DNA from 3 places in the Arthrobacter sp. BGA-UO-ETr-C19 genome. Region 2 is predicted to be linked to each of the others. Evidence: predicted binding sites of a transcription regulator. Region 2 holds the regulator's gene; each other region holds the start of a gene.
What was found. Region 2 encodes HrcA, which represses chaperone genes, less so after heat shock. Its sites were predicted from a motif close to TTNGCACTCGNNNNNNNCGAGTGCNAA; they were not measured.

Region 1: the regulator HrcA is predicted to act here: its motif matches at 803-829, upstream of groL (chaperonin GroEL).
Region 3: the regulator HrcA is predicted to act here: its motif matches at 1,301-1,327, upstream of AC57BR_RS22275 (FmdB family zinc ribbon protein).

The regions. Positions count from the first base shown of each region.
Region 1 covers NZ_JCAQPC010000007.1:161,971-164,233, reverse strand. The annotation lists gene AC57BR_RS02805 (ABC transporter substrate-binding protein) at 1-718, shown strand, start outside; gene groL (chaperonin GroEL) at 1,008-2,263, shown strand, end outside.
Region 2 covers NZ_JCAQPC010000022.1:33,604-35,866, forward strand. The annotation lists gene dnaJ (molecular chaperone DnaJ) at 1-313, opposite strand, end outside; gene hrcA (heat-inducible transcriptional repressor HrcA) at 372-1,385, opposite strand; gene AC57BR_RS15035 (DUF3097 domain-containing protein) at 1,598-2,263, shown strand, end outside.
Region 3 covers NZ_JCAQPC010000024.1:725,115-727,377, forward strand. The annotation lists gene cpaB (Flp pilus assembly protein CpaB) at 1-719, opposite strand, end outside; gene AC57BR_RS22275 (FmdB family zinc ribbon protein) at 926-1,204, opposite strand; gene AC57BR_RS22280 (5-formyltetrahydrofolate cyclo-ligase) at 1,352-1,963, opposite strand; gene galU (UTP--glucose-1-phosphate uridylyltransferase GalU) at 2,052-2,263, shown strand, end outside.

The sequences.
Region 1 (2,263 bases), on a different contig from region 2:
CAGCTACGGCCAGGCCATCTCTGCAGCAGTGTCCGCTTCCGCCAAGGCCGGCGGGCTGGACCCGGTCACCGTCTCCGGCTTCAAGGCGGGCGAGGCGAAGAAGTCCGCGGCCACTGCCCGCGACGCGGCGCCGGACGCCGTCGTCGTCATTGCCCGGGACGGTGCGCAGGGCGCCATCGCCGAGCTCACCAACGCCGGGCTGCCGGGCAATAAACTCATCCTGGGCGACGGCGCCTTCAGGCAGTACGGGTCCGCTCTCGGTTCGAAGTCGCTGGAGGGGGCGCGCGTCCTGGTGCCCGGGGTCTTCCCCTCGGCGCATTTCCAGGCTGAACTCGTGGCCATCGATGCGGGGCTCAAGGACACGACGTTCGCGGCCGAGGCCTTTGATGCCGTGAACCTCGCGGCCCTGGCCGCCGCTGCGGCAGAGGACGACGCCGGTGCCTCCATCGCCGGTACGCTCATCTCCGTTTCCGGCGGCACTTCCGGCAGCCGGGCGTCCGCCTCGCCGTCCGGCCAGCGGGCCGTCTGCTCGACGTACAAGGACTGCCTGGCCGCCATCCGGGACGGAAAGGCCATTGACTACGACGGCGAGTCAGGGCCAATCCGCTTCGATGCGAACGGAGACGTCACTGCCGCGAAGTACATGGTGTTCACCTACGGAGCCGACAACAAGGCCAAGCTCACGGGCAGCGAGGCCGCCGGCAGGGCTGCCGGCTGATCGCTGGCAGCGAATACTCCGCCCGTTCGCAGGATAAACAGACACATCTGCTTGCACTCTCCCCGGGGGAGTGCTAATTATTGATTAGCACTCCAGCGTGCCGACTGCTAATGGGTCGTCCGGTTCAGGCCGGCAGCACCCAGGCGGCGGCGCACGGAGCGAAAGAAACACCTGGTTGGGGTGAGATCCGGACCGTCGGGCATACAGAGGCCTGCGGAAAGGATCGTCCGTCGCGGGCACCGCAGCGAGGTTCCTTCTTAACGACTGTCCCGAAAGGACTATTGCCGTTATGGCCAAGATCATTGCATTTGATGAAGAGGCACGCCGCGGTCTTGAGCGGGGCCTGAACATCCTCGCCGACGCCGTCAAGGTCACCCTCGGCCCGCGTGGCCGCAACGTCGTCCTCGAAAAGAAGTGGGGCGCCCCCACGATCACCAACGATGGTGTTTCCATCGCCAAGGAGATCGAGCTGGACGATCCCTACGAGAAGATCGGCGCCGAGCTGGTCAAGGAAGTTGCCAAGAAGACGGATGACGTCGCTGGTGACGGCACCACCACGGCCACCGTTCTGGCCCAGGCGCTGGTCAAGGAAGGCCTGCGCAACGTCGCGGCCGGCGCTGACCCGCTGTCCCTCAAGCGCGGCATCGAGAAGGCCGTTGAAGCCGTAACCGCCGAACTGCTGAACTCCGCCAAGGAAATCGAAACCAAGGAAGAGATCGCAGCCACGGCTTCCATCTCCGCCGGTGACGACGAAATCGGCGCCCTGATCGCCGAGGCCCTGGACAAGGTGGGCAAGGAAGGCGTCATCACGGTCGAGGAGTCCAACACCTTCGGCCTCGAGCTGGAGCTCACCGAAGGCATGCGCTTCGACAAGGGCTACATCTCCGCGTACTTCGTTACGGACACCGAGCGCCAGGAAACGGTCCTCGAAGACCCGTACATCCTGATCGTCAACTCGAAGATCTCCAACGTCAAGGAACTGGTTGCTGTCCTCGAGAAGGTCATGCAGTCCAACAAGCCGCTGCTGATCATCGCCGAAGACATCGAGGGCGAGGCCCTGGCCACCCTGATCGTCAACAAGATCCGTGGCACCTTCAAGTCCGTCGCCGTCAAGGCTCCGGGCTTCGGTGACCGCCGCAAGGCGCAGCTTGCCGACATCGCCATCCTCACCGGCGGCCAGGTCATCGCCGAGGAAGTTGGCCTCAAGCTTGAGACCGCCGGCCTCGAACTCCTGGGCAAGGCACGCAAGGTTGTCGTGACCAAGGACGAGACCACCATCGTCGAAGGTGCCGGCGACGCCGACCAGATCGCCGGCCGCGTTTCCCAGATCCGCGCCGAGATCGAAAACTCCGACTCCGACTACGACCGCGAGAAGCTGCAGGAGCGCCTGGCCAAGCTGGCCGGCGGCGTTGCAGTCATCAAGGCCGGTGCCGCCACGGAGGTTGAGCTCAAGGAGCGCAAGCACCGCATCGAGGACGCTGTCCGCAACGCGAAGGCTGCCGTCGAAGAGGGCATCGTTGCCGGTGGTGGCGTGGCCCTGATCCA
Region 2 (2,263 bases):
CGGGCCCGGACGTGCCGCCGGCGCCGAAGAAGGTGTCAAAGATGTCCTGGAACGCGAAGCCCTGGCCGGCGTAGCCGCCACCGCCGAAGCCGTTGTCGGTGCCGTTCTCGTTGCCGGTGGTGTCGTAGACCCTGCGCTTCTGCGGATCGGACAGCACCTCATAGGCGTGGGTGACGGCCTTGAACCGTTCGGCTGCGTCTTCCCCGGAGTTGACGTCCGGGTGAAGCGAGCGGGCCAGCTTGCGGTAGGCCTTTTTGATCTCCTCGCCGGTGGCTTCCGGGGAGACTCCAAGAACGTCGTAGTGGCTGCTCAAAGTTCGTATCTCTTCCTGGTTGTACTGCCTGTGGTCAAAGGATGCCCGGGGCGTGCGGTCACGGGCCCAGAATCCTCGAAAGGTAGCGGGCCACCGCGCGCACGGCGGCCATGGTGGTGGGATAGTCCATCCGGGTGGGGCCAAGGATGCCCACTTTGGCACTGGCGTCGGGTCCATAGCCGGTGGCCACCACCGACGCCTCGGCCAACCCGTCGTACGGGTTTTCGCGGCCGATGCTGACAGCCACGCCGCGCGGGTCCTGCGCCATGTCGCTCAAGAGCCGCAGCATCACAACCTGCTCCTCGAGGGCTTCCAGCACAGGTCCAATGCTGAGCGGGAAGTCTACGTTGGACCGCGCCAGATTGGCCGTTCCGGCCAGGACCATCCGGTCTTCCCGGCTGTTGTGGGCGAGACCCTCCAGTCCCTTGCCGAGGGCCATGGCAACGAGGCGCTCGGCCGGCGTGCAGCCAGCCACGACGGCGGCCAGGTGCTGGGGCAGGCTGGCCACCGGCGTTCCGGCAACTCCTGTCAGGAACCGGGTGCGCAAGTTGGCGAGCGTGTCGTCCGACAGGTCCTGCCCGGCGTCGACGACACGCTGGTCCACCTTCCCGGAGTCTGCGATCAGCACGATCAGCACCTTCCGGGGCGCCAGCAGCACGAATTCGATGTGCCGGACCACGGCGCGGCTCAGGTGCGGGTACTGCACGACGGCGACCTGGTTGGTCAGCTGGGAGAGGAGCCGGGCCGTCCGGTCCAGGACGTCGTCCAGGTCCTCTGACCCTTCGAGCAGCGACTGGATGGCGCGCTTCTCTGCCGGGGACAGCGGCTTGACCGCCGAGATCTGATCAACGAACAGGCGGTAACCCTTGTCCGTGGGAATCCTGCCTGCGCTGGTGTGCGGGGCCGTAATAAGGCCCTCATCCTCCAGCGCCGCCATGTCGTTGCGGATGGTGGCGCTGGAAACGCCCAGATGGTGCCGTTCCACCAGGGCCTTGGAGCCGACAGGTTCGCGGGAATGGACATAGTCCTCCACGATGGCGCGCAGCACCTCAAGCTTCCGTGGTTCGCTCACAGTCCACCTCCTTTTGGCCATAACCGCGCCGGGCGACAATCCTGCCCGCAAACGCTGTGGTTAGCACTCGACATGCCTAAGTGCTAACAAGTCTAATATGAGTCGCCGCGTTGTTAGCATTGGTACCGCTCCGGGCGAAATTCCGGGCGCCTGTCCCCCGGCGGCATGCCCGCGGCCGGAGCGGCTCCTTCCGAGTGCAGAGCGGTGAACGAATGCAGTACCAGACCTGGGGCCCGCAGGAGATCGCAGCGCCCGCCAAGAACAGCCTGCCCGAGGTGCCGGTGGAGCGCGGCATGGTGCTCGAGGACGTCCAGTCAGGCTGGGTGGGCGCAGTGACCCGCGTGGAGAAGTCCGGCGGCATGCACCTGGTGGCGCTCGAGGACCGCCGCGGAAAGTCGCGGTCGTTCAAGCTGGGCTTCGGATTCCTCCTGGAGGGGCAGCCGATCCGCCTGATGCCCCCGGCACCCAAGGCGAAGCCCGCAGGGCAGCGCGCTGCACGGACGGCGTCGGGTTCTGTGCGGGTGGAAGGGCAGCGCGCGCAGGTAGCCAAGGCCAGCCGGATCTGGGTTGAAGGCAAGCATGACGCCGAACTCGTGGAAAAAGTCTGGGGCGACGACCTCCGGGTGGAGGGCATCGTCGTCGAACCCCTCCATGGCATCGATGACCTGGCAGCGGCCGTTGCCTCCTTCCGCCCGGGTCCCGGCCGCCGGCTGGGAGTTCTGGTGGACCACCTGGTCCCTGATTCCAAGGAGTCCAGGATCGCCGACGCCGTCATGGCGTCCCCCGGCGCCGCCGGAAACGTGCTGATTGTGGGCCACCCGTACGTTGACGTCTGGCAGGCCATCCGGCCATCGGTGCTGGGCATTCCGCAGTGGCCG
Region 3 (2,263 bases), on a different contig from region 2:
AAAAACAGCTTTCCCTGCGTTGACGCACCCGCCAGGGCACTGGCCTGGGCAGGGGTGGCGGCCACCACCAGCAGCCCGTCCGAATCCCCGGCAGCCAGCCACTGGCCGCCCTGGCCCTCCTGGCCGGAGGTCCACAGGACGGGCACTGACTTGGCGAGCACCTTCGAGGCTGATGCCTGCTCATAGCCGTTGCCGCTTGTCAGGACTACGTTCACGAGTTGTCCGGGGGACACCAGCTGGATGGACGATGGGTCTGCCATCCGCAGCGGCACCGCCGCAGACCCGGGCGGCGCTCCCGCCAGCAGGCCTGGCCCCACCAGCTGCGCATCGGTGAGGAGCTGGCCCTTGCGAAGCGGCGCTGCCAGCTGCTTGCCGTCCACTCCGGAGCTGACAGCGAAAGTCCCGTCCGGCACCATGGCCGGCGGAATGCTGACGGGCCTGAGATCACTCCCGGCCAGGTTCGCTCCGGCGGGAAGGTCACGGGCAGCGGCCAGGACGCTCACGGTCTCGGCAGGGGCAGGAGTGAGCTGGTGGACGGCGATCCCCGCGGCCGCGCAGAGGAGGAGTGCCACGGCAAGACGGCGGTTACGGTTCAGCCATCCCGCGAAGCGCCGTCCGCGCGGGCGCCGGCGGGCGGGAGAACCGGGCAAAGCGTTGCCGCGGCCGGGACGAACGGCCGGGCGGGATGCCCTTGCAGGGAAAATTCCGGTAGCTGGCATGCCGCCACGCTACGGGCCATCCGTTGGCTCACGACAGGTGCGGGCAGCCGTATGTGGAAAAGGCCACCCGAGGCGCACCGGATGCCCTGCAGGTCCGAACCGACACTTCAGGCCGGGGATTGCCCGGTCGAAGCAAAAGAGTCCGGCCGGGTAATCCCGGCCGGACTCTTTTGGCTTGAAGGCGGCAGGTGGCCGCAGGAACTCGCCTAGCTCGCGGCTGCAGCTGCCGGGGCAGCGGATGGTGCAGACGAAGTGGAGGCGGCCGGGGCGGCCGGAGCGGGGGAGGGCGAGACGGTGCTTCCCTTGGAATCGCGCGAATCAGTCCGGTAGAAGCCGGAGCCCTTGAAGACCACGCCGACGCTGTTGAACTTCTTGCGCAGCGTGCCCTGGCACTCCGGGCAGGACGTCAGAGTGCTGTCGGTGAAAGACTGCACGATGTCGAAGGCATGGCTGCAATCCTTGCAGGCATAGGCATACGTGGGCACTGTAGATCCTCCTCTTGGACAAACGACAGGTCCCGTGCTGCCTGGCTTCATTTCCCGGATTCTCCTTGACGGATCACCGCGGCGGAAATGACTCCATTAGCAGTCGCAGGGCCTGAGTGCCAATTCTATCACCCCGCCCGGGCGAGGTCACGCGAGGGCTACCAGCCCGGAGGGCATGAGTACTGCCTCGACCGGGCGGTCAAAGTCTTCAGCCGGGATGGTCCGGGCGGGCAGGAGTTCGGAGTCGTAGATGATGGCAGCCTTCGGAAGGTGCAGGCCACCGGCGTTGGCTGCAGCCAGGAACTTGTCGTAATAGCCGCCGCCCTGTCCGATCCTGTTGCCGCTGCGGTCCACCGCGGTTGCCGGCATGAACATTCCGGCCGCAGTCCGCACCGTGTCCAGGCCGTGGCGCTCACCGGCGGGTTCCTGGATGGGCGCGTACCTGCTGCGGATGAACTCGCTGTCGGGGGTCCAGAAGACCCAGCTGAGCTCCCGGTCCGGTTCGCAGACCGGGAGCAGGATGCTGTGGCCGGCCTCATGCAGCGCGTGCAGCAGGGGAAGTGTTGGCGGTTCGAAATCGACGCCGAGGTAGGCGGTGAACGTGGCCGGCTTGCCCGCGGCGATAGCTTCGGCCCAGGGCAGCCCATGGGTGGCGATGCCGTCGCCGGCGATTGAGAGGTCCGTTGCTGTCATCGTGGCCCGGATCTGCCGGTGCCGCGAACGGATCCCGTCCTTCGACGGCATGGTCCCTGTTGGCATGGATGGCATCCTTTGTCGCAGCGGCAGGCGGCCGGGCCGCTGCCGGAAGCATTTACCGTATGAATGTTCCCTCGGATAGATTAGACCAGTGACTTCCACTAATTGTTCAGTCCGCAAGGCCGTAATCCCCGCTGCTGGGCTCGGCACCAGGTTCCTGCCTGCCACCAAGGCGATGCCCAAGGAGATGCTGCCGGTGGTTGACAAGCCGGCCATCCAGTACGTCGTCGAGGAGGCCGTCAAGGTGGGCCTGAGCGACGTCCTGATGATCACCGGACGCAACAAGCGCGCGCTCGAGGACCA